3 regions of the Phyllobacterium sp. 01N428 genome follow, and region 1 is predicted to be linked to each of the others. Evidence: predicted binding sites of a transcription regulator. Region 1 holds the regulator's gene; each other region holds the start of a gene.
The links. The regulator PhoB, encoded in region 1, activates phosphate uptake and scavenging genes when phosphate is short. The targets are predictions, from matches to a motif close to TGTCATNNANCTGTCAT.
Positions count from the first base shown of each region.

Region 2: a site for PhoB is predicted at 5,833-5,849, ahead of AC1DNI_RS00750 (DUF2794 domain-containing protein). Genes of this name have one in related genera too.
Region 3: a site for PhoB is predicted at 4,617-4,633, ahead of AC1DNI_RS15630 (YdcH family protein). Genes of this name have one in related genera too.

Region 1 is NZ_JBFTRH010000007.1:185,435-195,011, forward strand. Features, by position in the region: gene AC1DNI_RS17855 (LCP family protein) at 1-1,001, shown strand, start outside; gene arsC (arsenate reductase (glutaredoxin)) at 1,011-1,433, opposite strand; gene dmeF (CDF family Co(II)/Ni(II) efflux transporter DmeF) at 1,508-2,449, opposite strand; gene AC1DNI_RS17870 (metal/formaldehyde-sensitive transcriptional repressor) at 2,446-2,724, opposite strand; gene phoB (phosphate regulon transcriptional regulator PhoB) at 2,880-3,566, opposite strand; gene phoU (phosphate signaling complex protein PhoU) at 3,585-4,310, opposite strand; gene pstB (phosphate ABC transporter ATP-binding protein PstB) at 4,333-5,106, opposite strand; gene pstA (phosphate ABC transporter permease PstA) at 5,177-6,493, opposite strand; gene pstC (phosphate ABC transporter permease subunit PstC) at 6,490-7,956, opposite strand; gene AC1DNI_RS17900 (PstS family phosphate ABC transporter substrate-binding protein) at 8,042-9,085, opposite strand; gene AC1DNI_RS17905 (anti-sigma factor family protein) at 9,481-9,577, opposite strand, start outside.
Region 2 is NZ_JBFTRH010000001.1:145,036-154,612, forward strand. Features, by position in the region: gene AC1DNI_RS00725 (heme ABC transporter permease) at 1-225, opposite strand, end outside; gene ccmB (heme exporter protein CcmB) at 273-938, opposite strand; gene ccmA (heme ABC exporter ATP-binding protein CcmA) at 938-1,546, opposite strand; gene acnA (aconitate hydratase AcnA) at 1,836-4,523, shown strand; gene AC1DNI_RS00745 (DUF1223 domain-containing protein) at 4,711-5,484, shown strand; gene AC1DNI_RS00750 (DUF2794 domain-containing protein) at 5,874-6,245, shown strand; gene AC1DNI_RS00755 (GNAT family N-acetyltransferase) at 6,252-6,809, opposite strand; gene AC1DNI_RS00760 (Bax inhibitor-1/YccA family protein) at 6,963-7,739, opposite strand; gene AC1DNI_RS00765 (ABC transporter permease) at 7,931-9,577, opposite strand, start outside.
Region 3 is NZ_JBFTRH010000006.1:95,455-105,031, reverse strand. Features, by position in the region: gene AC1DNI_RS15665 (DUF1036 domain-containing protein) at 1-91, shown strand, start outside; gene pyk (pyruvate kinase) at 88-1,524, shown strand; gene AC1DNI_RS15655 (hypothetical protein) at 1,626-2,234, opposite strand; gene ykgO (type B 50S ribosomal protein L36) at 2,297-2,422, opposite strand; gene AC1DNI_RS15645 (5-(carboxyamino)imidazole ribonucleotide synthase) at 2,588-3,661, opposite strand; gene purE (5-(carboxyamino)imidazole ribonucleotide mutase) at 3,664-4,161, opposite strand; gene AC1DNI_RS15635 (YdcH family protein) at 4,266-4,469, opposite strand; gene AC1DNI_RS15630 (YdcH family protein) at 4,696-4,875, shown strand; gene AC1DNI_RS15625 (ArsR/SmtB family transcription factor) at 4,994-5,257, opposite strand; gene AC1DNI_RS15620 (MFS transporter) at 5,335-6,591, opposite strand; gene AC1DNI_RS15615 (DUF1192 domain-containing protein) at 6,703-6,888, opposite strand; gene AC1DNI_RS15610 (NAD(P)H-quinone oxidoreductase) at 6,984-7,988, shown strand; partial or broken gene AC1DNI_RS15605 (esterase-like activity of phytase family protein) at 8,071-9,577, opposite strand, start outside.

The DNA of each region.
Region 1 (9,577 bases):
TGTATTGGAAATTCACGAGCAATTTGCGGCACTTCGAGGTTGCTGAAGCCGACCTCGGCAATCGTCGACCGGCCAAGGCATCGCCTGATGCGCTCAACATACTGATCGTGGGTTCGGACCAGCAAACCGCTTCCGTCGCCAATCCCGGCGAGCGCAGCGACGTCCTTATGCTTGCGCATCTTTCGGCCGATCGCAGCGAGTTGAATGTCGTGAGCTTCCCGCGCGACCTGCTCGTACCCCTTCCGACCTGCTCCGGCCGCGAGGGCCTGCCCGGCCAGCGGGCGCACCTCGGTATGATCAACTCGTCCTTCATGTTCGGCGGCATCGGTTGTACCTGGAAGACCGTCGAAACACTGACGGGCATAAAGATCGATCACGTGATCAAGGTCGATTTTAGCGGCTTCAGGCGGATTGTGGAGGCCATTGGCGGCGTCGAATATTGCATATCCGAACCAATCCACGACAAGCTTGCCGGGCTGGACCTCGCTGCGGGATGCCAGACGCTTAATGGCGAAGAAGCGCTAGGCTACGTGCGCGCCCGCTACAGCATAGGCGACGGCACCGATATCGGACGCATTCATCGCCAGCATGAATTCTTTGGTGCCATGGCCCAAAAACTGCTCGGAGCGCAACTGGCGAACCCTGTGCGGCTCTTCAGCTTCATGGATGCCGCGACGAAATCCGTCATCACCGACCCAGGTTTCAGTCCGGGCGTAATGCGGGAACTCGCCTTCGCCGTCCAGCATCTTTCGTCTGAAAATATTCACTTCATCACCATGCCATGGCACTACTCGACCGCATCCCCCGGACGGGTCGAGTGGGTCGAGAAGCCTGCAAAGCGGCTTTTCCGCTCGATAGCCGCCGACAAATCCCTGATGGATACCGAGTTCACGCGGGCCAAGCTCGGCGAGCCGCAAGATTCCACGACCAAGCCCTGCGGCGCCAGCCGCGCCGACCACTGCGCCGAAATTTCGCAGGCCGACGGCGTTGCTCGTCCATAACATCGCGGCTCAGCGGACGCGATTGCCCGAGCTGTCTATTACGACCTCACCATCTTCCTTGGTAAATGGCCCCTTCTGCGCATCTGGCAGGATCTCAAGCACAACCTCTGAAGGGCGACTGAGGCGCACGCCTCTTTCGGTCACAACGAAAGGACGTTCGATAAGGATCGGATTGGCCATCATCGCATCGAGAAGCGCATCGTCGTCCAGCGAAGCATCGTCGAGGCCAAGCTCGACATAGGGCGTGCCTTTTTGGCGCAAGGCCTGGCGCACGCTAAGGCCTGCTCGGCTGATCATTTCCTTCAGGGCTTCCCGGCTCGGCGGCGTCTTGAGATATTCCACGATAACCGGCTCGATTCCAGCATTGCGGATCATGGCGAGGGTATTACGCGAGGTACCGCATTTCGGGTTGTGGTAAATCGTGACGGTCATCACCTGGGCTCCTGGCTATCGAACGTTCGTCGCACGCGGCGTCTTCAATGCGTGTGACACACCCGAATCGAAATTTAGGCGGCCTTCGGCTCGACCTCAACGGTCACATGCGACAACTCATGGATATGTGCGAGTTTCGCACGATAGGACGACGGCGCTTTCGGATCGTCGCTCAAAAGCGAAACAATGGCACCGTGATGCCCCGGGCCAAGCTGCCAGACGTGCAGGTCGGTAATCACGTCGCCCTCCTTTTCGATGGCGCCGCGTATTTCATCAGGCAGGTCTTCACCCTGAGGGACATAGTCGAGCAACACGCCGCCCGCATCGCGGATGAGACCCCATGACCATCTGGCGATAACAAGAGCACCGACAATTCCCATGGCCGGATCGAGCCAAAGCCAGCCGTAAATGCTGCCGGCGAGAAGGGCGATGATGGCGAGGATGGACGTCAGCGCATCGGCAAGAACGTGCAGATAGGCGGCACGCAAATTATGATCGTGACCGTGGTGATGATGATTATCGCCATGGTGACCGTGATGATGATGGCTATGGTCGTCACGCAAGAGCCAGGCACAAACGAGATTGACGGCAAGGCCAAGCACGGCAACGGAGATCGCCTGCGGAAAACTGATCGAGATCGGGTTGGCAAGGCGTAGGAAACTCTCCCAGCCGATCAGCAGTGCAATAAGCGCGAGGATCACAGCGCTGGCAAAACCTGCGAGATCGCCGAATTTTCCCGTGCCAAAGGTGAAACGCGGATTGCTGGCATTCTTCCTTGCATAGAGATAGGCCAATGCCGCAATCAGCATCGCGGCAGCATGTGTCGACATATGCCAGCCATCGGCGACAAGCGCCATCGAACCGAAAACCGTTCCCGCCACGATCTCCGCAACCATCATCGTCGCGGTCAGCGCGATCACAAACCAGGTGCGTCGTTCGTTGCGCTCGTGATCGTCACCCAGAAACACATGAGCATGCGTGCCTTGAGGCAAATGGATCGAGTGATCGTGGCTCATTTCAGGTACATCCTTACAACGTCGATGAGATCCGCGGCGCCCTTGGCGCGTTCGCTGTCCGTCTCGGTTCCAGGATCGACGACGTGCATGCGAATATGATCCTCGATGAGTTCACCCATCAGGCCGTTTACGGCGCCGCGCACCGACGCCACCAGGTTTAGAATGTCGCCGCACGGCATTTCCGCTTCGAGCGCCCGCTCGACGGCCTCCATCTGCCCCTTGAGACGACGGATCCTTGCGATCAGTTTTGATTTTTCCTTGGTGGTATGAGACATAATATAGCCCCCTACCCTATATTTGCGTGAATTTCAAGCCAGACTGTGGAGACTTTGAGCAAGGCATTGTCGGCGGACTACAAAATACCAAAAGGCGCCGCATCAGCCATCTAGCGCTGATGCGACGCCCTTATCAGAACCGGAATAATTAGGGATCAGCCGAACGAATAGCCGGCGCCACGTACCGTGCGAATCGGATCTATCGAACGTCCGATATTGATCGCCTTGCGCAGGCGACCGACGTGGACGTCAACGGTGCGATCATCGACATAGATGTCCGCACCCCAGACATTGTCGAGCAGCTGGCCGCGCGAAAAGACCCGTCCGGGTGATTGCATGAGGAATTCGAGCAGCCGGAACTCCGTCGGGCCAAGTTTGAGTTCGCGCTCCTTGCGGAAAACGCGGTGCTGTTCGCGGTCGAGCTTGAGATCGCCGAAGCTCAGCACGTGCGAAAGCAGGCTCGGATTGACGCGGCGGAGCATGGACTTGATGCGCGCCAATAGTTCAGGCGTCGAAAAGGGCTTGACCATGTAGTCGTCGGCACCGGTCGAAAGGCCGCGAACGCGTTCGCTCTCCTCGCCGCGGGCGGTGAGCATGATGATTGGCAGGATTTCGGTCTCGCGCCGCGCCCGCAGGCGGCGGCAGAGTTCGATGCCCGACAGGCCGGGCAGCATCCAGTCGAGGATCAGAAGATCCGGAACGTTCTCGCGCAGCGCAATTTCCGCTTCGTCGCCACGTGCGATCGTCTCGACAACATAGCCTTCAGCTTCAAGATTGTAACGGAGGAGGACGCTCAGGGCTTCCTCGTCCTCCACAACGGTGATTTTGGGAGCTATTGCCATATCAAGCCTTCAGTTAAATTAGGACTCGGTCGTTTCATCCACAATAATAGTATGCGTCTGGTCTTCCTTGGGACGTTCCGCCGGCAGTTGCGAACCGGTAACAATGTAATAGACCGTCTCGGCAATATTGGTGGCGTGGTCGCCGATGCGCTCGATATTCTTGGCGCAGAACAAAAGATGCGTGCAGGCTGAAATGTTGCGTGGATCTTCCATCATGTAGGTCAGCAATTCGCGGAACAGCGACGTATAGAGCGCGTCAATTTCGTCGTCGCGTTCGCGCACAATGTTCACCTGCTGTACCGAGCGCGTCGCATAGGCGTCGAGCACGTCCTTGAGCTGGGTCAAGGCAAGTTCGGCAATTGTCTGCAAGCCCCGGTAGACCGAGAGCGTCTGGCGGGTATCGGTCACGGCAACGACGCGCTTGGCAATGTTCTTGCCGAGATCGCCGATGCGCTCGAGATCGGAGGAAATACGGATCGTCCCGATGACTTCACGCAGGTCGATCGCCATCGGCTGGCGCTTGCCGATGATGGTGATGGCCTTTTCATCGATCTCGCGCTGACCGGCGTCGAGGATCAGATCGTCCGAGATAACGCGCTGCGCCAGCGCATTGTCGGAATTGACCATGGCGGCGACCGCCTGTTCGACCATGCGTTCGGCATGACCGCCCATCTCGGCGATCTTGTGCGTCAGGAACTTCAGTTCGTCATCGTAAGAGCGCACAGTGTGCTGCAACTCGGTCATGTGCTTTGTCCTCGTTCCTGCGTCAGCCGAAGCGTCCGGTGATATAGTCCTGGGTGCGCTTCTCGGTGGGGCTTGTGAACATCATTTCCGTATCGCCGACCTCGACAAGATTGCCGAGATGGAACATGGCCGTGCGCTGCGAAACGCGCGCTGCCTGTTGCATCGAGTGGGTGACGATGACGATGGTGTAGTTTTCGCGCAATTCGTCGATCAATTCCTCCACCTTTGCGGTGGCGATCGGATCAAGCGCCGAACACGGCTCGTCCATGAGGATCACTTCCGGACTGACGGCGATGGCGCGGGCAATGCACAGCCGCTGCTGCTGGCCGCCGGAAAGACCGGTACCAGCTTCATGCAGGCGATCCTTCACCTCGTCGAAAAGGCTGGCGCGGCGCAGGCTTTTCTCAACGATTTCATCAAGTTCGTGGCGACCCTTGGCGAGCCCGTGAATGCGCGGACCATAGGCGACGTTCTCGAAGATGGACTTCGGAAAAGGGTTGGGCTTCTGGAACACCATGCCCACGCGGGCGCGCAGCTCGACGACGTCGATCTTAGGATTGTAGATATCCTCGTCATCGAGCGTGATCTTGCCGCCGATCTTGCAGCCTTCAATGGTGTCGTTCATGCGATTGAGACTGCGCAGGAACGTCGACTTGCCGCAGCCTGAAGGGCCGATCAGCGCCGTGACCATCTTTTCCGGCACGTCGAGGCTGACACCGAACAAGGCCTGTTTGTCGCCATAGTGAACGGTGACATCCTTGCCTTGCATTTTGATTGCGTTGGGCTGGGCGCTCATCTTGTCGTTTACCGCCTTTTCGAGATTTCGTTCCGTCATAAGGTTCATAACTAGGTCCTCTCTCGAACAGTTACCAGCGGCGCTCGAAGCGGCGACGCAGAAGGATGGCCGTGATGTTCATGACCGCGAGGAAGAGAAGCAGCACGATGATAGCACCGGACGTCCGCTCGACGAAGGCGCGCTCCGCTTCGTTGGCCCACATGTAGATTTGCACGGGCAAGGCCGTCGAAGGATCGAGCGGCGTTACCGGATTGTTGGCGACGAAAGCCACCATGCCGATCAGAAGCAGCGGCGCGGTCTCGCCGAGGGCATGCGCCAGGCCGATGATGGTACCGGTCAGAATGCCGGGTGCGGCGAGCGGCAGGACGTGGTGGAAAACCATCTGCGTCTTCGACGCGCCAATGCCAAGTGCCGCCGCGCGGATGGACGGGGGTACGGCACGCAGCGCGGCGCGCGTCGCGATAATGATTGTCGGCAGCGTCATCAGTGTCAGCACGAGACCGCCGACCAGCGATGCCGAGCGCGGCATGTGCAGGAAGTTGATGAAGACTGCGAGGCCGAGCAGACCGAAGACGATCGACGGGACCGCCGCAAGATTATTGATGTTGACCTCGATAATATCGGTCAGGCGGTTCTTCTTGGCGTATTCCTCAAGATAGATCGAAGCGGCAACGCCGATGGGCAGCGAGAGGCCGAGCACGATCAGCATCATGTAGAGCGAACCGATGAGGGCGACGCTGAGACCCGAAGTTTCAGGACGGCTTGACGCGCCATAGGTGAAGAGACCGGTGTTGAAGCGCTGGGCCATGGCGCCGTCAGCCTTCAGCTTGTTCATCCATTCGACCTGCTTGTCCGAAACCTTACGGCGCGACTGGTCGACGCTGAGATCGATCTGGCCCTTGAATGCGGAGTCGATGTCGGCACCCGTAAGCACCCAGACATTCTGGGTAGTGCCGATAAGATTGGGATTTGCAACGACGAGCTCACGCAACTGGCCGCGCACGCCATCGGAGAAAAGCTTCCCAAGTTCGCGCAAGCCGGGCTTGTCGGTCTGGGCGACCCCGAGCTTTTCCGCCAGTGCATTACGGGCGAGAACCGGATAATTGGCGGTCAGAAGCACGTTCGGATCGGTGGCACGCTTATTGTCCGGATCGATGATCTTCGGATCGAGATTGATCGCAAGATTGACCTCGGTCTGCCAGAACGCGGTGTAGCCGTTGGAGAACACGGAGAACAGCAGCGCAATGAGGAAGAAGATGCCGATCGCTATCGCCGCAATGCCATAGAGCTTGAACCGGCGTTCGGCAGCGTAGCGACGCTTTAATCCAATGTCTCGCCGGGCGGGACGTGCCGATGCAGCAGCGGGATTGAGGGCTATGTCGGTCATTCGTACTGCTCCCGATACTTGCGGACGATGTAGAGCGCGAAAATGTTCATGCCCAGCGTGATGAAGAAGAGCGTGAGACCGAGAGCAAAGGCCACGAGGGTTTGCGGCGAATTGAACTCAAGGTCTCCCGTCAGCTGGTTGACGATCTTGACGGTGATCGTCGTCATCGCCTCGAACGGATTGATGTTGAGATTGGCGGCAACACCGGCTGCGAGCACGACAATCATCGTTTCGCCGATGGCGCGTGATGCCGTCAGGAGCAGCGCGCCGACAATGCCCGGAAGCGCGGCCGGCAGCACGACGCGGCGGATCGTTTCGGAACGGGTCGAGCCGAGCCCGAGCGATCCGTCACGCAGCGACTGCGGCACGGCGGTGATGATGTCGTCGGAGAGCGACGAGACGAACGGGATCAGCATGACGCCCATGACGATGCCGGCGGTGAGAACGCTCTGCGCCTGGATGAAGGCATAGCCGCCGGAAAGCGCCGCGCTGAGGTCGCGCAGGAACGGTCCGACGGTGACGAGCGCGAAGAAGCCGTAGACGATGGTCGGGATGCCGGCGAGCACTTCGAGCAGCGGCTTGACGACCGAGCGCACGCCGCGGCTCGCATACTCCGCCATGTAGATGGCCGAGAAGAGGCCGACCGGGACGGCGAAAAGCATGGCGACGAAAGCGATGTAAAGTGTGCCCGCAAGGAGCGGGATCAGTCCGAACTGGCCTTGTGATCCGCCCGACCCAGCCGCGGCAAAACGCGGATCCCATACGGTGCCGAAGAAGAAGCTTGCCGGCGAGACCGACTGGAAGAAGGTGAGCGTCTGGAACAACATCGACAGGATAATGCCGACGGTTGTCAGAATGGCGATCGTGGAGGCAGCGAGCAGGGCACCGAGGATGACGCGCTCGACATTGTTGCGCGCCCTCGCCCGAACATGAACGCCCGACAGGCCATAAAGTGCGCCGCCGACCGCCAGAAGAAGGGCTATGATGCCGCCGATATAATTCGCGCGCTGGGTGTTCTTGTTCCACTCAACGGCGATCGGGATCATATAGTCCTGACCGTCGGGCGCGAGCGCCACACCCTTGGCTGAAAGCAGCGGGCGCAACTCGGCGAAGGTCTGGGGAAGATTGGCCATCTCATCGGTCGTCAGCTTCCCGAGGCCGCGGGCAATGCCGCTGACCATGCCGAGTTCGAGGCTTTGGCTGGCGATAACGGTGTCAGCCGTACGGACTGGCAGTTCAGCAATCGCGGAGCGCTCCAGGTAGATATTGGTCGCGCCGGCCCAGACGACCAGGAACAGGATCGCTGGCAACGCCGAAGCCAGGAATACCCACCAGGCATGGTAGTGCGGCAGGGAGTGCGGCTTTACGCTTCCGTCATTCTTGCTGACAGCGCGCTGGCGCCCAAGGAAGTATCCGATAACGCCGATCGCAAGGACAATGACAAACACCAATGACGTGGACATCAAGCTTTCCCCGATCTGTCCTGTAATTCAGTTTGAATTCGAAACGGGACAGGGGCGGCTCGCGCCGCCCCTGTCCCTCAGGAATTTAGTTCTTCATCGTGGTTCCGGCGGCGAACGCGTCGCGCTGGGCCTTACGTTCTGCTTCCGGAGCCGGTACGAGACCGTATTCGGCAAGCGGGCTGTCTTCGCCGATCATTTGATCGCTGAGGAAGAAGTCGACATATTCCTTCAGGCCCGGAATAACGCCGAGATGCGCCTTCTTGACGTAGAAGAACAGCGGACGCGAGACCGGATACTTGCCCGAAGCGATCGTCTCGGTGCTCGGCACTACGTCCGAAACCGTCGCGACTTTCAGCTTGTCGGCATTGTTTTCATAAAAAGCGAGGCCGAATACGCCAACGCCGGTCTTGTTGGCGTCGATGCGGGCAAGCGTCTCGGGATAGTCGCCATCGATATCGATGGCCTTGCCGTCCTTGCGGATCTTGACGCAGGCAGCAGCCGAAGCTTTTTCGTCGAGGCCGAGCTTCTTGATTGCGTCAGCAGCGCCGGAAGCCTTGCAGCCGCCCGTCATCAGCTTCTCTTCGAAAACTTCACGGGTGCCGTGCTTTTCGCCGGGGATATAGGCAGCAATGTCCCAATCCGGAAGGTTCGGGTTGACCTGGTTCCATTTGGTGTTCGGATTGTCTACGAGCTTGCCGTCAACAACGATCTGAGCGGCGAGAGCGGTGTAGATGTCCTTCGGGACGATCTTCCAGTCCGGACCCTTGATGTCGGTGGCGAAAACGATGCCGTCATAGCCGATGCGGATTTCTTCAACGTCCTTGACGCCAGCGTCCACGCAGGACTTCAGCTCGGTGTCCTTAATGGGGCGCGAAGAGTTGGCAATGTCGATCGTGTCTTCGCCGACGCCCTTGCAGAATTCCTTGATGCCTGCGCCGGAACCACCGGATTCAACAACCGGCGTCTTGAAGTTCGGGAAGGTCTCACCGAACGTTTCGGCAACAATCTTGGCATAGGGCAGCACGGTCGAGGAGCCAGAAACCTGAATCTGGTCGCGGGCAGATGCACCCACCGTCGATGCGGCCACCGCAATTGCAAGCACTGCGGCCGTGGAAATTAGCTTGTTCATAGGAGCAGCTCCTGTTGGTTTAATTCGTGTGACGCCTCTAACGTCGGCTGCGGTCTATAGAAGCTTTATTACAGTCATATGACAGCATTGTAACAGTTATGTTGCAGAGGTTGCGTGGGCCCTTATCCAGCACGTGAATCGAAAATCGCACTGAAACCAAAACCTTATTAGTCTACTGAATTGGGTGTAGATGGGCTCAATCGAATATGATCAATGATTCCAGCAGCTTCTCCGGATAAAATTGCGACAGGCGGCGACAAGCCGGCCAAGTTGCCGCAGGACAGGAACTTAGCCAGCTTAACATGCCCGGTCACGCTCGAAAGTTTCGCTAAATTCTCCGGGCCCGCAATAAGGCTGTGCGCCGTTGAGGGCATCAAAACGAGCGGGAGAACGTTCTAGCCCGATTTCTCGACCGCGTTGGCAAAAAGCTCGCGAAATGCTCGGAGGTCGGACGGATTGACATCGGAAACCGCCCAAAACGTCAGGCCATCC
Region 2 (9,577 bases), on a different contig from region 1:
GCACATCATCGAAAGCCAGGCGAAGGGCACGTGGATGAACATGATCCTGACTGTCGCGCCCTGCTGGTAATCGTCGGGCGCCTGCATCGACATCCACAGCCCTCCCGCCAGAACGATCAGCGTCAGCCCGGCAAGCCATGGCAGGATCACCCCGGCAAAGCTCATGAACCGCGTGGGGTTTGCCCAGTCGATCCAGCGTCCGGTCTTTGAAACAGTCTCACTCATGCTCGTTTCTTAGCTTTCCGGTTCCCGTTGCGCAATTCACCTCTCTGTCAGTCCGCCGACGATTTCAGCGCCGCTGCTGCTGCAAGCGGTCCCAGCACTGCAAAAAACAGAGTAATCGCAGCGAGAATAAGGAAGGGTGCCAGAAACGGCGCGGGATCTTCAACTGCGCCATAGGACGCAGAGACGCCGAAGATGAGGACCGGCACAGTCAGCGGCAGGACTATGACTGATACGAGGAGCCCGCCCCGGGGCAAGGAAACGGCGACGGCAGCGCCGACGGCGCCGATCAGGGTAATCGCCGGCGTACCGACGAGCAGCGTTGCCGTTGTCGCACCAATGGCGGCAGGTTCCATGTTCATGAAGAGGCCAAGCAGCGGCGAGGCGACCACCAGTGGCAGCACGCTGACCGTCCAGTGCGCGAGGCATTTGACCAGCACCGTCAGCGTCAAGAGGTGCCGTTCGGAGGCCATGATCAGGAGGTCGAGCGAGCCGTCGTCGCGGTCTGCCTGAAACAGCCGGTCGAGACCGAGCAAGGTGGCGAGCAGAGCCCCTATCCACAACATAGCCGCACCTATACGTGCAAGCAGTTTGAGATCGGGGCCAACGCCGAACGGAACGACAGCAATCACGGCAAGAAAAAACAGAACGCCGATGAGGACACCGGCTCCCGATCGCAGGCCAAGCCGCACTTCCCGAACAAAGAGCGCTCCCATCAGGTGGACGCCCCCAGCCGGAGTTCACCCGCGACCTCGAGGCCAAGCGGAAGATGTGTCGCCGCGATCACTATACCGCCATTTCCGAGGTGCTCCTGCATCAGGCCCGCAAATTGCAGCTCCGACGCCTTGTCCAATCCTGCCGTCGGCTCGTCGAGCAACCACAGCGGACGGTCGCTGACGAGAAGCCGGGCAATGCTGGCGCGGCGCTTCTGACCGGTCGACAGATAGCCGAAGGGAAGATGCGCAATGTCGCCAAGGCCGACCTTATCGAGCGCGGCGATGACGGAGCGTTTTCCCGCTCCATTGAACGCGCGCCAGAACTCCAGGTTTTCTTCAATGCTGAGCACCGGTTTCATGGCGTTGAGATGCCCAAGGTAGTGGGCGAGTGGCGCCACCTCGTCCGAGTTTTCCGAACCCTCGACCACGCGCAGCGAGCCAGCGGAGCGGGCAAGCAGCCCGGCGATGATTCGCAGGAGCGTCGATTTCCCCGCGCCGTTCGGACCCGTCACCAACAGCGCCTCTCCGGCCGCCACCGTGAAGTCCAGATCGGAAAACAGCGTGTCCCCGCCGCGCTCTCCAGCCAGTTTTTCGGCGACTAACCGCATGTTTTGCCCGCTCTCGTCTATCCCCAATCGCCGCGTGATCATTTCGACGCAGCATGCATTTTTGCCAAATGTCGGTCTGGCACAGATCGGCGAAAAACTCTATATAGGCCTCAACCATGCCAGCGGTCGGTGTGGAAACAATTTTTGGCCGATCTCGGATACGGACACCCGTTGGGGAACTGTGTCGGGACGGACAGCGGAAATGACTGCACCCGCACCTTAGCGCGTCCTTGAAACGCGGCAAAGGCGTTCGTCCCGGGTTAGGCCGTAGCATAAGGACGAACGCAGAATGTCTCAAATCGACAGTTTCAAATCCCGTAAGACCCTCACCGTCGGGGGCAAGGAATATGTCTATTACAGCCTGGTGGAAGCGGAAAAGAATGGTCTGGAAGGCATCTCCAGACTGCCGTTTTCCATGAAGGTTCTTCTCGAAAACCTGCTTCGCTTCGAAGACAACCGCTCGGTTTTCAAGAAGGACATCGAGAACATTGCCAAGTGGCTCGTCGACCGCGGCAGCGCCGGCGCTGAAATCGCCTATCGGCCCGCGCGCGTGCTGATGCAGGACTTCACCGGCGTTCCAGCCGTCGTGGACCTCGCAGCCATGCGCGACGCCATGGTCAATCTCGGCGGCGATCCCGAGAAGATCAATCCGCTCGTGCCGGTGGACCTCGTCATCGACCACTCAGTCATCGTCGATGAATTCGGCAACCCGCAGGCGTTCAAGCGCAATGTCGATCTTGAATATGAGCGCAATGGCGAGCGTTACCGCTTCCTGAAGTGGGGTCAGCAGGCGTTCAAGAATTTTCGGGTTGTCCCGCCCGGTACCGGCATCTGCCATCAGGTCAATCTCGAATATCTGGCGCAGGGTGTCTGGACGAAGGAAGAGGATGGCGTCACCGTCGCCTATCCCGACACCTGCGTCGGCACCGATTCGCACACGACGATGGTCAACGGCCTTGGCGTGCTCGGCTGGGGCGTTGGCGGCATCGAGGCTGAGGCATCCATGCTCGGCCAACCGGTCTCCATGCTCCTTCCGGAAGTCATCGGCTTCCGCCTGACCGGCAAGGTCAAGGAGGGCGTCACCGCGACCGACCTCGTTCTCACCGTCGTCCAGATGCTGCGCAAGAAGGGTGTCGTCGGCAAATTCGTCGAGTTCTTCGGACCGGGTCTCGAAAGCATGACGCTGGCCGACCGGGCGACGATCGGCAATATGGGTCCGGAATACGGCGCAACCTGCGGCTTTTTCCCGATCGATGGTGAAACCATCAATTACATGCACATGTCGGGCCGCGACGAAGACCGCCTTGCCCTGGTTGAAGCCTATTCCAAGGCGCAGGGCATGTGGCGCGAGAGCGATTCGCCGGATCCGGTCTTCACCGACACGCTTGAACTCGATCTCGGTACTGTCGTGCCCTCCATGGCGGGACCAAAGCGCCCAGAAGGCCGCATTGCGCTGGAAGGCATTGCTTCCGGCTTCCACGAGTCCCTGCAGAAAGAATACAAGAAGACGACGCAGCTCGACGCCCGTTACGCCGTTGAAGGCGAGGACTACGATCTCGGCCATGGCGACGTTGCCATCGCCGCCATTACCTCCTGCACCAACACCTCGAATCCGAGCGTCCTCATCGCCGCAGGGCTTCTTGCCCGCAACGCGGCCGCCAAGGGCCTGAGGTCGAAGCCCTGGGTCAAGACATCGCTTGCCCCCGGATCGCAGGTGGTTGCCGCCTATCTCGAGAACGCCGGACTGCAGAAGGAACTCGACAAGCTCGGCTTCAACCTTGTTGGCTTCGGCTGCACGACCTGCATCGGCAACTCCGGCCCGCTGCCGGCACCGATCTCGAAGACGATCAACGACAAGGGCCTGATCGCGGCCGCCGTACTTTCCGGCAACCGCAACTTCGAAGGCCGTGTCTCCCCGGACGTTCAGGCAAACTACCTCGCCTCGCCGCCGCTCGTCGTCGCCTATGCGCTCGCCGGTACCGTAACGAAGGATCTCACCACCGAGCCGCTCGGGGAAGATCAGAACGGCAACCCGGTCTTCCTCAAGGACATCTGGCCGTCATCGCATGAGATCCAGGAGTTCATCGCAAAGAACGTTACGCGCGCACTGTTTGCATCGAAATATGCCGACGTCTTCAAGGGTGACGAGAACTGGCAGGCCGTGCAGGCGCCCGCCGGCCAGACCTACGCATGGGACGATCAGTCGACCTATGTGCAAAACCCGCCCTACTTCGTGGGCATGGGCAAGACGCCCGGCAAGGTCAACGATATCAAGGGTGCACGCATCCTTGGTCTCTTCGGTGACAAGATCACCACCGACCATATTTCGCCGGCCGGTTCGATCAAGGCGGCTTCGCCTGCCGGGAAGTACCTCACCGATCACGGCGTCGCCCCGCTGGACTTCAACCAGTACGGCACGCGTCGAGGCAATCATGAGGTCATGATGCGCGGCACCTTCGCCAATATCCGCATCCGCAATCACATGCTTGGCGAGAACGGCCGCGAAGGCGGCTACACGATCCATTATCCTTCCAAGGAGGAAATGCCGATCTATGATGCTGCCATGCAGTATCGTGCGGAGAACGTGCCGCTGGTGATCTTCGCAGGCGTCGAGTACGGCAATGGTTCGTCGCGTGACTGGGCGGCCAAGGGCACCAGCCTTCTCGGCGTCCGCGCCGTTATCGCTCAGTCCTTCGAGCGTATCCACCGTTCGAACCTCGTCGGCATGGGAATCGTGCCATTCGTTCTCGAAGACGGCACGAGCTGGCAGTCGCTCGGCCTCAAGGGCGACGAAATCGTCTCGATCGACGGGCTTGCCACGATCCAGCCGCGCCAGAAAACATTCGCCACGGTCACCTATGCCGATGGCAGTGTCAAACAGGTGCCGCTCATCTGCCGCATCGATACGATCGACGAGCTTGAATATCTGAAGAATGGCGGCATCCTGCAGTACGTGCTGCGCGATCTCGCCGCCTGAGGCTCCAATGACATGAGTATTGAAGGGCCGCCGGGTGATCGGCGGCCCTTTTGAATGAATGTGAGCCAAAACGTGATCGAATTCACCTCAAAGTGACTTCCCCTTGAAAAGGGCGGCTCCTATCAATCTTCTCGCAATCCTTTTATCCGACAACAATCCCACTCGAATTGGGAAGAGAATCTAACCCGTGTATCTGCGCAAACTTTCCAGACGCTTGCTGATCGGCGCACCGCTCATTGCTGCGGCCGCCTATGTGCTTCCGGTCTGCGCTGATGATGTTGGCAAGAAACCCGAGGGCGTTGTCGAACTCTATACGTCGCAGGGTTGCGGATCCTGCCCTCCCGCGGACGCGGTACTCAAGGAACTCGTCGCCGAAGGCAAGGTCGTCGCGCTCGCCTTTCACGTGGATTATTGGGATTATCGCGGCTGGATCGACACGCTCGCCCTGCCGGAAAACACCGAACGCCAGAATGCTTATCGCGTCGCACTTGGCCTCAACGGCGTCTACACGCCTCAGGTGATTATCAACGGCCGTGTTCACGTCAACGGACAGGACGGGCAGAAGATTCGCCGCCGCATCGCCGAGATGCGTGATACCGATTCAGGCCTTACCATTCCGGTCAATATTGCCAAGGCAACGCCCGACCGCCTCGTCATCGATATCGACCAAGGGCCAGTGCCGACAAAACCTGTTCGCGTCCTCCTCGCCTATTTCAATCGCGAATCCATCGTAGCCATTCCGGATGGCGAAAACATCGGGCGCAAGGTCAGCTATGCCAACAGCGTGCGTGCGATGGAAACCGTCGGCATGTGGGACGGCAAGGCCCAGAAGATTGAAATACCGATCAGCGAAATTGCCAGCAAGAAGTCGACCGGATGTGCCGTGCTTCTGCAGGAGATGCTTGGCGAGGGCCAGCCAGGACCAATTATAGGCGCGTCGATCATGGCCGCCAAACAGTAGCCGAAGACGCTCTCCAAAACAAAAACAGGCCGGATAAATCCGGCCTGAGATATTGGGGCATGTTGCCATTCAGGGAGACTGATGGTTCGGCCCAAACAACCCGTTGGGCGGGGGGCTTGGGGTATCGGACTGTCAAGACCGAACCGTCTCAGACAACATGCGAGGGATGTTGGGTGCGGAATCGGGCGGCAATGCGAACAGAAAATGGCGAGAATGTGTCCAATAATCACCATTGGAGACAGTGCGTATTTCTTCGTGACATCATCGCAAAACCGGTTCCTAACCCTCGTCGTCGCCCTTCGGAAATCATTCCGGACTTGTAAATCGGCGCAGAAAAGGTCACCCTGATGTCATCCAGGTGTCACACGGCATACAAAGGCGGATGATTGATGGACAGCAATGCAGGTGGCGACGAAGCGCAACAGCAAGCAACTTTAATCCCCCTCACACGCAGTAGCGAGTTGCCCGTTACCTTCAACCGGCGTGAACTGGATCAGATCCTTCGAATCTACGGTTTCATGGTTTCCGCCGGCGAATGGCGGGACTACGCCATTGACCACTTGATGGATCGGGCGGTGTTTTCCATCTTTCGCAGGGCCAGCGAGGTTCCGATGTTTCGGGTGGTAAAGAACCCGAAACTTGCGCGCAAGCAGGGCGCCTACAGCGTTATCGCGGCGAGCGGTCTTATTCTCAAGCGCGGCCACGACCTCGACCGCGTCTTGAAGGTGTTCGACAAGGGTTTGAGCCTCGTGCGTGGCTGACGCGTTTTAAGCGTCTTCGCTCCGCAAGGGCGGCTTTCCGGGAAGCGTATGCGCCCCGCCATTCATCTCCAGCTGCATCAGCACAGTATCGAGCCAGCGCCCATGCTTGAAGCCGGAGGCTCTGATTGTGCCGGAATATGCGAACCCCGCGCGGGTATGGAGCCTAACGGAAGCGGAATCCTCGTGGCCATCCCCGATGACGGCGATAAACTGCCGGAAACCAAGGGCGGTACAGTCCTTGATCAACTGGCTGAGCAGTTGCTTGCCCAAGCCCTTTCCCTTGGCGTCGGGCGCGATATAGATCGAATCCTCCACCGACCACCAATAGGCCGGACGCGTGCGGAAGTAGCTGGCATAGGCGTAGCCAATCACGGCCCCATCCAGTTCGGCGACGATATAGGGAAAGCCGTCCGTGGTGATTGCGTGGAACCGCTTCGTCATTTCCGCCTGGTCCGGCGGGTCGATCTCATAGGTCGCCGTGCCGTGGAGGACGGCATCGCGGTAAATTTCGGTGATGCTCGCGAGGTCGGCTGGCTGCGCCGGGCGGATATGAATCTCTGACATTGGCTTTCACAGGGATAAAATGATCGTGCCCGTTTCATGCACGTCTTTGCCGGCAATTTAAAGTGGGAACCCGTCACTCTGGCGAGGAATTACACTCAACGAAAAAGGGCAGCGTTTCCGCTGCCCTTTTTGTTATTTTCAATGCTCGAAAGCTTAGTTGCGGTTACCTAGGAACTGCAGCAGAAACATGAACATGTTGATGAAGTCGAGGTAGAGCCGCAGGGCGCCCATGATTGCCTTGCGGCCATAGGTGTCCGAAGCGTCGCCTTCGTAATACATTTCCTTGATCTGCTGTGTGTCGTAGGCAGTCAGGCCTGCGAAGACCAGGACGCCGATTGCCGAGATTGCGAACTGCAGGGCGCTCGATGCAAGGAAGATGTTGACCAGCGACGCAAGGATGATGCCGATCAGACCCATGAACAGGAACGAGCCCATCGCGGACAGATCACGCTTCGTGGTGTAGCCATAAAGCGAAAGAGCACCGAACGATGCGGCGGTGATGAAGAAGGTCTGTACGATGCTTCCCGAGGTGTAGATCAGGAAGATAGAGGACAGCGAAAGACCGACAAGCCCAGCATAAACCCAGAATGTGGTCTGCGCGGCAGATACGCTCATCCGCTCAATGCGGAAACTCAAGAAGAACACTGCGGCAAGCGGCGCGAGCATGACAACCCAACGCAGCGGCGAGCCGTAGAGGGCAACACCGAGATTGGTCAGCATCTTGCCATTCGGCAACTGTGCGGCGGCGAGAGATGGGTCATTGGTTGTCGCGAAATAAACGGTGGCGAGCGCAGCGAGACCGGTCACTGCGAGACCGATGCCCATTAGATTGTAGACCTTCAGCATGTAGCTGCGCAGACCCTGATCGATCCCCGCGTCCACACGCATTCCGGCCGATGTGCGGGCCTGGATATTGCGATAGTCAGCCATGGTTTTCCTCATTTGCTTCGTCCCGTCGGGTGTCGGGTTATTCCCCAGGCGCCGCTGGCGGGACCCCAGCATGCCTTGCGACGAATTATGGGGATTCCTCGGGTCCATAACAAGACCTCAACTACTCAAGATTGCGTGTTAGCGCGCCAAATTATGGGTAAATTGGTAAAAATCGCACTCGTTTAACGATTTCAGAGGTTTCGCAGGATCGGCGCAGCCTTTTGTCCAAGAATTCGCCAGGTTCCGGCAAGCCCAAAACCGACCGTTAAAACGAGCGCGATAATGACGGTCATGACGGCGACTTCGGGCTGGAAATAGGCTGGCAGCGTCATAACGCGCACCACCACGTACCACGCTGCCGCACTGCCGGCGAGAAGCGCGAAAATAGCCGTCGAAAGACCGAGCAGCATATATTCGAGGCTGAATGCCTTGATCAGCGTGCGCCGCGTCGCGCCAAGCGTTTTCAAAACCACAGCATCGTGCACGCGAGCGCGGTTGCCGGCTGCGAGCGCCCCACCGAGGACAAGAATCGAGGCGATCAGTGCCACCGAAGCTGCGGCGCGAATGGCGACGGCGAGCTGGCCGACGAGTTCGTTGGCAATGGTGATCGCATCCTTGACCCGTACCGTCGTGACCGCGGGGAACGCCTGGGTCACGTTGCGCATGACTGCGGCCTCCTCCTGCGGAGTGGAGGTCGGGTCCGTCAAAGTCGCCAGCCAGGCATGCGGCGCGCCCGCAAATGTATTGGGTGAGAAAACCATCACGAAGTTGATCGCGAGCGATTCCCATTGCAGTTGCCTTAGATTGGCAATGCGCGCCGTTACATTGCGGCCAAGCACGTTGACGGTCACCGTATCCCCGACCTTGAGGCCGAGATTTGTCGCCTCCTCCGCCGAGAACGAAACCAGCGGTTCGCCGGAATAGTCGGCGGGCCACCACTCGCCCTTGGTCAGCGCCGAGTTTTCCGGCACGTTCTTCGCATAGGTAATGCCGCGGTCGCCACGCAGGACCCACGCGCCCTCCGGCGCAATGGTCATTTTGGTAACGTCCGTGCCGTTCAAGGCAATGATGCGCCCGCGCAACATGGGAGCGCTGACGATCTTGCCGTTGGGAGCTGATTTCTGCAAAACGCCTTTGAATTCGTCCACCTGGCGGCTCTGTATATCGACGAAGAAGAAATTCGGCGCCCGCTCAGGGAGATTCCCGGCGAGTTGCTGACGCAAGCTGCCATCGATGAGGCCAAGCGTAACGAGAAGCGTCAGTCCGAGCCCCAGTGACAGCACAACCGAGGGGGTGAGCGCGCCGGGTCGATGGATGTTTCCGATCGCCAGCCGCAACGCCGTCGAGCGGACCCGCGGGGCACGGCGTGCCAGCCATTGCACGAATACCGAGACGCCGCGCAAGACGAGGAAGGAAAACGCCACCGCGCCAATAAAGATCGTGGCGATACGCCTGTCGTAAGAAAAATAGATGGCAAGCGCGCAAAGCACCGCGATGACCGCGGCAGCGGCGATGATATAGGCGGGCTTTGGCCAACCACGTTGCTCGAAGCCCTGCTCGCGGAAAAGCGCCGTCGCCGGAACGTCGCGGGCCCGCCCCAATGGGAGAATAGCGAAAGCGAGTGTCGTCAGGAAGCCGAACAGGGCGGCCCATGCCAAAGCGCCGGGGTAAAAACCGCCTTTGGCCGCTATCGGCAACACGCTTTGCAAGGCATAGCCCGCCACATAGGGGATGATCGCGGCAAGCACGAGACCGATCGCAACACCGACGAGCGAAATCATCAAGATTTGCGAGAGGTAAACAGCTATCACGAACCAGCCGGGGGCGCCGAGTGACTT
Region 3 (9,577 bases), on a different contig from region 1:
TGATACCGGCGAGCAGACGAGCTGGATGGTCCAGCTTACCGAAGAGAATCCTCCCTCCTCTCCAATCGTAACGGATACCCCTCCTCAATGAGACGTCGCCGCAAGGTCAAGATTCTAGCCACCCTCGGACCCGCTTCTTCCGAAGAAGTCATGATCCGCAAATTGTTCGAAGCGGGTGCTGACGTATTCCGCATCAACATGAGCCATGCCAGTCACGATCTGATGCGCGAGCTCGTGCGCCGCATCCGCCGCGTCGAGAAGGACCTCGGCCGCCCGATCGGCATTCTCGCCGACCTCCAGGGCCCGAAGCTGCGTGTCGGCAAGTTCGCGGACGGCAAGGTCGATCTTACGCCGGGCCAGACCTTCACGCTCGATAGCAACGATACGCCCGGTGACAACACCCGCGTGTTCCTGCCGCATCCCGAGATTCTCGAGGCCGTCGAGCCCGGCCATCGCCTGCTCATCGACGATGGCAAGCTGGCGCTCGTCGCCGAGGCATCGGACGGCAAGTCGATCCGCTGCCGCGTCGTTTCGGGCACCAAGATTTCCGACAAGAAAGGCGTCAGCCTGCCCGACACGACACTCGGCGTCGGTGCGCTGACCGAGAAGGACCGGCGCGATCTCGATGCGGTCTTGCAGGAAGAAATCGACTGGGTCGCCCTCTCCTTTATCCAGCGGCCCGAGGATCTTGCAGAAGTGCGCAAGATCTCGCGTGGCCGCGTTGCTCTCCTCTCCAAGATCGAAAAGCCGCAGGCCGTGGCGCGGCTCGATGAAATCATCGAGCTTTCCGATGCGCTGATGGTCGCCCGCGGCGATCTCGGCGTCGAGATGCCCCTCGAATCGGTTCCCGGTATCCAGAAGCAGATCATTCGTGCCTGCCGGCGTGCCGGCAAGCCTGTCGTCGTCGCGACCCAGATGCTGGAATCGATGATCACGGCCCCGGTCCCGACCCGCGCTGAAGTGTCTGACGTCGCTACCGCCGTTTTCGAGGGCGCGGACGCGGTTATGCTTTCGGCCGAATCTGCCGCCGGCGATTATCCGATCGAAGCTGTCTCGACGATGGCGCGCGTCGCCGAAGAGGTGGAGCGCGACCCGAACTATCCGGGCATCATCCATGCCCAGCGCCCGGAACCCAATGCAACCGGCGCCGATGCGATCTCGCTCGCCGCCCGCCAGATCGCCGAGACGCTGAACCTTTCCGCCATCGTCACCTACACGGCGTCAGGCACGACCGGACTGCGCGCAGCGCGTGAGCGCCCGCTACTGCCGATCATCGCGCTTTCGCCCGTGGTGGAGACGGCCCGCAAGCTGTCGCTGGTCTGGGGCCTGCACTGCGTCGTGACGGAGGACGCATCCGATCTCGACGACATGGTCGATCGCGCCTGCCACATCGCCTATCAGGAAGAGTTCGGCAATCCGGGCGACCGGGTGATCATTTCGGCAGGTGTGCCACTGCGCACGCCCGGCTCGACCAATATGCTGCGCATTGCCTATATCGGTTCGGACGGCCTGACCGGCATCTAAATCGGGCATATTGAACTTGAATTGATGTGGTTCGGCCTACGGGGTCGAACCACATTGCATTTGTGGCATGCCGGCATCTGCCAGCCGAAATCGCCTGGATATCAGGTGCGCTGGCCGGTGAGTTCGTCGGCAAGTTCCCCCGCCTGTTTCTGCGCTTCGCGCATCATCGGATAGACCGTCAGGACGCGTTCGAAAGCCTGGAGGGCGGCTTCCTTGCGCCCCGTATCCTTGAGGATAGCGGCCATACCGGCCATGGCACCAAAATGCCTCGGCTCAAGCGCCAGTGTCTTCTGTATGTCGGCCATCGACCGGCCGTAGTCGTTCATGAGGAAATGCAGCGTTGCGCGCCGGTTCCAGCCCTCGGCAAAATCGGGCTTCATCGTCACGACCTGGTCGAGAAAATCGAGGGCGACCGAGTATTTCTTGTCTTCCATCGCCTTGGCGGCCCAGCCCATCATGAGGTCGACGGTGGCGCTGCCGGAGTTTTGCCATTGAATCTGGATCAGCGAGGCAATGCGTGCAGCCTTCACCTCGTTGCTCTCGCGCTTCAAGGAAGCAAAGAGCTCGTCGAGCCGCAAGGCGCGCTTTTGCGCCTGGGTCATATCGGGAAGGGCGGCCTGTTGTCCGATGGGCGCCTGGTCCTCGGCGAAAGCCAAGGCCGGCGATATTGCCAGTGAAGTTACGACTGAAAACGCAAAGACGCTCCGCATGAGACGGATCGTAATCCGTATCAGCGAAACGTCAAATGCAAATAAGCGTGAGTCGCGGACGATCAGCCCTGGCGCGCTTTGAAACGCGGAGCAGTCTTGTTGATGATGTAGATGCGGCCCTTGCGACGGACCAGCTGATTGTCACGATGACGGGCCTTGAGAGCCTTGAGCGAGTTCTTGATCTTCATTTCAGCACCGGTATCTTTACGCCCGAAACCGGGCACCAATAAAAAGCGCGCCTGAGCAGCGCGCCGGAAACACGTGGCGGGGAAATAGCCAATGATTACCCCGAATGTCAACTCCCTGCTGGCGATTCATCGCATGATTCCGCGTTCAATCGCTTATTTGTCCAGCTAAAGTCTTTTGCTGATGCGCGTGACATGGCCCATCTTGCGGCCGGGGCGCGCTTCCGCCTTGCCGTAAACGTGCACGACTGCACCGGGCTCCTTGAGGAGTTCCGGCACTTTGTCGATATCGTCGCCGATCAGATTTTCCATCACGCAGTCGGAATGCCGCCTTGTATCGCCGAGCGGCAAGCCGGCGATGGCGCGGATATGCTGTTCAAACTGCGAGACGGCGCAGGCAGCCTCCGTCCAATGGCCGGAATTGTGCACGCGCGGAGCAAATTCATTGGCGAGCAGCGTGCCGTTGGCCAGAACGAAGAACTCGACGCCGACGACGCCAACGTAATCAAGGCCCTCGAGCAGCTTGCGCGCGGCATCGGCAGCGAGCCCGGCCATGGTCGATGAGACCGATACAGGGACGGTCGACGTCGCGAGAATGCCGTCTTTATGTACGTTCTCGGCAATGTCGTAGACCTTGATATTGCCTTCCTGATCGCGCGCGGCGATTACCGAGATTTCACGCGTGAAATCGACCATCGCCTCGAGGATGGCGGGCACCGCGCCGATTGCCGCGTAGCCTGCCTTCGCACTCTCGCCCTTGGCTCCGGTGAACTTGACCTGACCCTTGCCGTCATAGCCGAAGCGCCGTGTCTTCAATATGCCCTTGCCATCGAACGCCAGCAGGGCGGCTTCGAGATCGCCTTCGCTTTCGACGATGCGCCATTGCGCCGTCGGAATGCCGACCTTGGCAAGGAACCGCTTTTCGGCCACGCGGTCCTGCGAAACCTTGAGCGCCTCAGGCGGGGGAAACACACTTTTTGTCTCGTTCAGCGTTTCCGCTGCATCGACCGGCACATTCTCGAATTCGTAGGTAATGACATCGCTGACCTCGGCGAGTTGTTCGAGCGCATTCGGCTCGTCATAGGCCGCGAGGATGTGCTGGTTGGCGACCTGACCTGCAGGACAATCGCCCTGGGGTTCCAGGATCACCGTCCGGTAGCCAAGCCGCGCCGCCGCCATCGCCAGCATGCGCCCAAGCTGCCCGCCGCCGATAATGCCTATTGTCGAACCTGGAGATATCATGCTCATGCCTCGTCAGAAGGCCGCAGAGCAACCTTGTCGCTTTGCTCCTGCCGGAATTCATCCAACCGTACCGCAAGGGCGGTATCGTTCAGCGCCAGGACCGCCGCGGCCAGCAATGCTGCATTGACTGCGCCAGCCCGCCCGATCGCCAATGTCCCGACCGGGATACCTGCAGGCATCTGCACGATCGACAGCAGCGAATCCTGCCCCGACAGAGCCTTCGATTCGACCGGAACGCCGAACACGGGCAAAGCAGTCATCGAAGCTGCCATCCCGGGAAGATGTGCAGCGCCGCCGGCGCCTGCAATAATGACCTTAAAACCAGCCTCGCGCGCCCCTTTGGCAAAGGCGACGAGACGGTCCGGTGTCCTGTGTGCCGAGACGATCCGGTCGTCATGGGAAATGCCGAGCGCATCGAGCGTTTCGGCGGCGTGACGCATGGTGGCCCAGTCGGACTGGCTTCCCATGATGATTGCGACGTCAGCGCGTTTATCTGGCATTGAGCATCCTCTGAAATACGAGGCGGTGTGGGAGTAGGTCGGATTAAAGGAAAAGGTTGTCCCCCGCAAGTTAACTCGCGGACAGGTGCCTGCCGTTCTTGCAATCAGGCAATTATATCGGGGGTAATCTTGTCTTCGAGCTCGATGAGCTTGTCTTTGATGATGAGCTTCTTCTTCTTCATGCGCTGGATGCGAAGCTGGTCGCAGCCCACCTGGATCATTGCTTGTATGGCGGCATCGAAGTCCATGTGTTCTTGTTTCAATCTTGCGACTGCCAATCGAATGTCAGCCTGATCCTGATCGGACATGCAGTGATTCCCGATATTTCGCTGTAATAGAAGCTAGTGACTGGTTGCAGGCAATTCTGTCCTCGCCAGCACGTCGCCATATCACATTTTACACCACAAGAAAATCCTACGAAACAAATTCGACAATTGCTTAAAGTGGTGGCAGACTGTCACGGCTCTGTCACATACTTGCCGCGCGGCAAGTGGAGCACGTACGAGTTGGGCAACAAACCAAGGGAGAAGCCGGATGGCCATTGAGTCTCATCTTGAAACGCTTGAACGTAAGCATGGAGCGCTTGAAAAGCAGATTGCTGATGCGTTGTTAAGTCCCGCCTCCGACGACCTGATGATAAGCGATTTGAAGCGTCGCAAGCTTATGCTGAAAGAACAGATCGAAAGGCTGAAATTAGCCGTCACCCACCACTAGGAAGGTCCCACGAAATTCCATCCGGCAGCTACCCAGCGCCGCGATGGCAGCGATAAAAAAGCCCGGTCCTCGCTTCACGCAGGGACCGGGTTTTTCTTTGCCCGCCATGAAAATCGTCTCACCCGCTCCAGAACTGGTCGAGCCATAAATTCAGATGAAAGAAACCGCTGTCATCGACGGCGTAGATGCGGCGCGTGCCCTCCGATTTCACCTTGACGAGGCGCGCATCGAGCAGCGCTTTCAGGTGCTGGGAAACCGCTGGCCGTGAGATCGGGAGCCCGAGCGCAAGCTCGTTCACGGTTTTTGGCCCGCGGCGAAGTTCCTCAAGGAGGTAACGGCGGTTGGGATCTGAAATGGCTGTAAAGGCATCCGTCTCGACCATGTAGAATAGTCGGTTTAAACGAAGCGCATTGTCAACGGATTTTGTCGTCGAGTGAACCTCCAGAGGTCCGCAAACGCCTATTCTGCCGGGTTTTCGGCGCGCGGATCGAGCCGCACGCTTTCCGGCGTTACCCGCTCGGCGCCGGCAGTTTTGAAATTGTCCCTGAGCTCTATCGGTACGGGCGCGCGCATGCGCGAGCGGATAATCGCATGGGTCATGATCAGAACATGCGCGAGCGCTGTGACGCCGAAGAGCGCCGATGGCGAAATGCTCTCCATGGCAAGGGCGCCGAGGATAGGACCGAGCATCGTGCCAAAGCCGTAGAGGAGCAGCAGGCCGCTCGTGACTTTGACGAAATTTGCCGAGTCGGCAAAGTCATTGGCATGGGCGACAGCGACGGGATAGAGCGCATAGGCCAGCCCGCCATAGATCGCCGTCATGATCAAGATGACATAGGCATTGTGCGGGGAGATAAGGAAGATCAGAAGGCCTATCACCGCAGCCGCGCCGCCAACGATCGCAAGGACGTAGCGCCGGTCGGTGCGGTCGGACATGCGGCCGACGGGGATTTGCATCAGCGCGCCGCCCATGACCGAAGCGCTCATCATCAAGGCGATCTCGGTTGTCGAAATGCCCGTGGATGCACCATAGACCGCGCCGAGCGTACCGAACGCGCCGTTGGCCACGCCAATGAGGATACAGCCCAGAAAAGCCACGGGCGAATTGCGATAGAGGGCCCTGAGGTCGAGTTGGACTTCCGTCAGCGGTTTTGGACTGCTGGCGGTCGAAATGGCGGTTGGTATCAGTGCAAGGCAGAAGAGGATGCCGGTCAGCATGAAGAACGTCCCCGAGCGCACGTCGCCAAAGCCGATCATCATCTGGCCTACCGTGATGGATGCGAAGTTGACCACCATGTAGAGGCCGAAAATCTGGCCGCGATTGGTATTCGTCGCCCGCTCGTTCAGCCAGCTCTCGATGACCATGTAGGAGCCTGCCATGGCAAAGCCGGTCAGGGCGCGCAGGGCGATCCAGGCCATCGGCTCGACGAGAATCCCGGTGAACAGCGCAACAATTGCCGCGATCGCGGCAAAGGCGCTGAAGGCCCGCACATGGCCCACCCGTCGCACCAGGCGCGGCGCAAGCAGGCAGGAGGTGATGAAGCCCCCTGCCCAGGCCGTCCCGAGGAGGCCGAGCGAGGTCGTCGAGAAGCCTTCAGCACCGCCGCGCAGTGGCAGGAGCAAACCGTGCAGGCCGGATGCCATGACAAGAAACGATGTACCGCAAAGAAGCGCGAAGACCTGGATGAACGAACGAAACACGGCAAGACCTTGCATGAGAATGAGGGAGGAACCGACTCGCTAACTCCGCCGGCACCGGGTTCGTTTCATGGAGCAATAGGGTAACTTCATGGCATCCCTGTTTCGTTACCCGGAGACTATCAAAACTTAGCGGAAGAGCGCTTCGGCCGCGACCTTGCTGTTGTCCTTGCGGGAACGTTCTTCTTCGAGGCGTGTGATTTCAGTCCGCAGCAGGACTATCCGCTCGTCAAGTTCGGAAACCGACAGCAGCGACAGATCCTGCCCTATGTCATGAACGACCTTGCGTCTTGGCTCTTCGTCGAAAACTGACATCATTTCCTCCAAGATAAGCTCTAATATACGAAGATACAGCCCAACCACTTGGAATTGCAAATCATTCTGGCGAATCGATCGAAGGGAACAGCTCCATGGCCGAAAAAATACCGACAACCATGACGGCAATCGAGATCACCCAGCCAGGGGGGCCGTTGGTGCTGAAGGCAGGAAAACGCGGCGTTCCCGAGCCACGTCCCGGCGAGCTGTTGATCGAGGTCAAAGCCGCAGGCGTGAACCGTCCGGACGTGTTGCAAAGGCAGGGCCACTACCCGCCTCCGGCCGGCGCTTCCGATATTCCGGGGCTTGAGATTGCCGGCGATATCGTTGCTGTGGGCGCAAATGTTACCCGCTTTCGAATCGGGGAACGGGTGACCGCGCTCGTTGCCGGCGGCGGTTACGCCGAGTTTTGCAGCGTGCACGAAACCAACGCGCTGCCGATCCCGGCCGGCTACGGCTATATCGAGGCGGCCGCCATTCCGGAGACGTACTTCACGGTCTGGCACAACGTCTTCCAACGCGGCGCGCTGAAGGAAGGTGAAACCTTTCTCGTGCACGGCGGCTCCTCGGGCATCGGCACCACAGCCATCCAGCTCGCACACGCGTTCGGCGCCTCGGTCATGACCACTGTCGGCTCGCAGGAGAAGCGCGAGGCTTGCCTCAAGCTCGGCGCCAGCCATGCCATCAATTATCGCGAGGAAGATTTCGTCAAGTCGGTCAAGGATGCGACCGAGGGCAAGGGTGCAAATCTCATCCTCGACATGGTCGGCGGCGACTACATCGAGCGTAACTACGAAGCCGCCGCGCTTGACGGGCGGATTGTGCAGATCGCCTTTCTGCACGGTGCCAAGGCGACGAGCGACATTTCCAAACTGATGGTGAAGCGCCTCACGCATACAGGATCAACCCTGCGCAATAGGCCCGTGGAGTTCAAGGCGGGTATCGCAAGGGCGCTCGAGACCAAGGTCTGGCCGCTGCTGGTCGAACGCCGCGTCGCGCCGGTGATCGACATGGTCTATCCGCTGCACGAGGCCTGGCGGGCGCATGAGCGCATGGAAGACGGCCATCACATCGGCAAGATCGTGCTCGACGTCGGCTAAACGACTGAACTCGTCTTGTTTACATAGAAACGCGATAGGGCCGCAGGTGTAAGGCTGCGGCCCGGTCTATCGCTACCCGATATCAGTTGGTCGCCTGCACCTTGCCGACGCTGAAAAACAGGGTTTCGCCGGACGAACCATCGACCCCGTCATTGTCGGTAACGGCATAGCCATTGCCATCGGAATCGATGGTGAAACCTTCAAGCTTCTCGACGACATAGCCATTCGAAACCTTCAGATCGTCCATGAAGTCGTGGGCAAGCACCTTGGTCACGACCGGAAGCTTGTCGCCGATCTTGGCCGGCTTCAGGCCGTCAAGCGCGATGCGATAGAGCCGCTTCACCGCCGCTTTCTGCCCGATCTGGTTGTCACGCTCGATGATATAGAGCTGACCGTCATGGGCGGTGATCTCCGAGAGGCCGACCCAGCCATTTTCCGTCTTGTCGAGCGGATAGGAGACCGCGCTCCAGCTCTTGTCCTTGACGTTATAGGCAAGGAGCTTGACGAAACCCTTCTCGTCATCCTTCCACTCGCGCTGGATCGCCGTCCAGAGAACCGCATCATCGCCCTCACCAACGCGGGTTATGCCTTCAAGGCCAAAACGCGTCTGGTTCGGAAGCAGTTCTTCCGGAAGGGCTATTTCCTTCTTGATCTCGCCCTTGTCGTTCACGTTGAGGATCGCATGCGGGACGAGCTTTGCCTGGTCGCCTTCGTTGGCGAGCCAGAACCCACCCTGACCGTCCGTGGTGATGCCTTCGATATCGAGCTTCTGCGCCGCCTGTCCGCCGCGCTTGACAGTGAGCGCCTCGGTGATTTTCGCCGGCGTCTGTTTGGCATCGATGGTGAAGATCGAGGGGGCAGCGTAGTAGAACGAGTCGGAGACAGCGTAGAGCTTGCCGGGCTCTTTCAGATCGCCGACGAGGCCGGATAGAGCGCCCCAGCCGAGCGGCGTCCCGTCATCCTTCGTAGTCGAGACGATCTGCGGATAATTAGGCTGCTGTTCCTTGAGTTCATAGATCATGACGTGTGAGCGCGCGCCGCCATCTTCGACGAGATCGCTCTCGTTGGCTGTAACCAGAAGATTGCGCGAGGGGATGGCCAGAACGCCTTCAGGTCCAATGCCTGAGGGGAGCAGCTGCACGAATTGCGGCTCCGCACCATTATCCTTGTAGACGCCGACGAGCGAAGCGCGCTCGCTGGCGACGAAAAGATAATTGGTGTCGCCGAACTTGCCCACTTCGGCGCCTTCGAGCTCGACGCCCTTCTTGTTACGCTTGTCCGGATAGTGTCCGGCTTCCGCCATCTTCCACTCGAGCGAGGGGCCGGATTCATAAAGCAGCTTGCCGTCCTTGGAGAAGATGCTGAAGCTGCGAGAGCCGCCCTTGTAATCGCCTTCATTGGCGATGACGAAGCGGTCATTGTCGAGCCATTTTACGGTGTCGGGCTCGCGCAGCACGCCCTTCATGCTGCCGTCGAATTTGAGTGCGCCGTCATTTTTCACGTCGATCTTGTCGAGATCGACGGTGCCGGCGGAGAAATGGTTGACGATCTTGCCGGTTGCCGCATCGACAATGGCAATATGGTTGTTT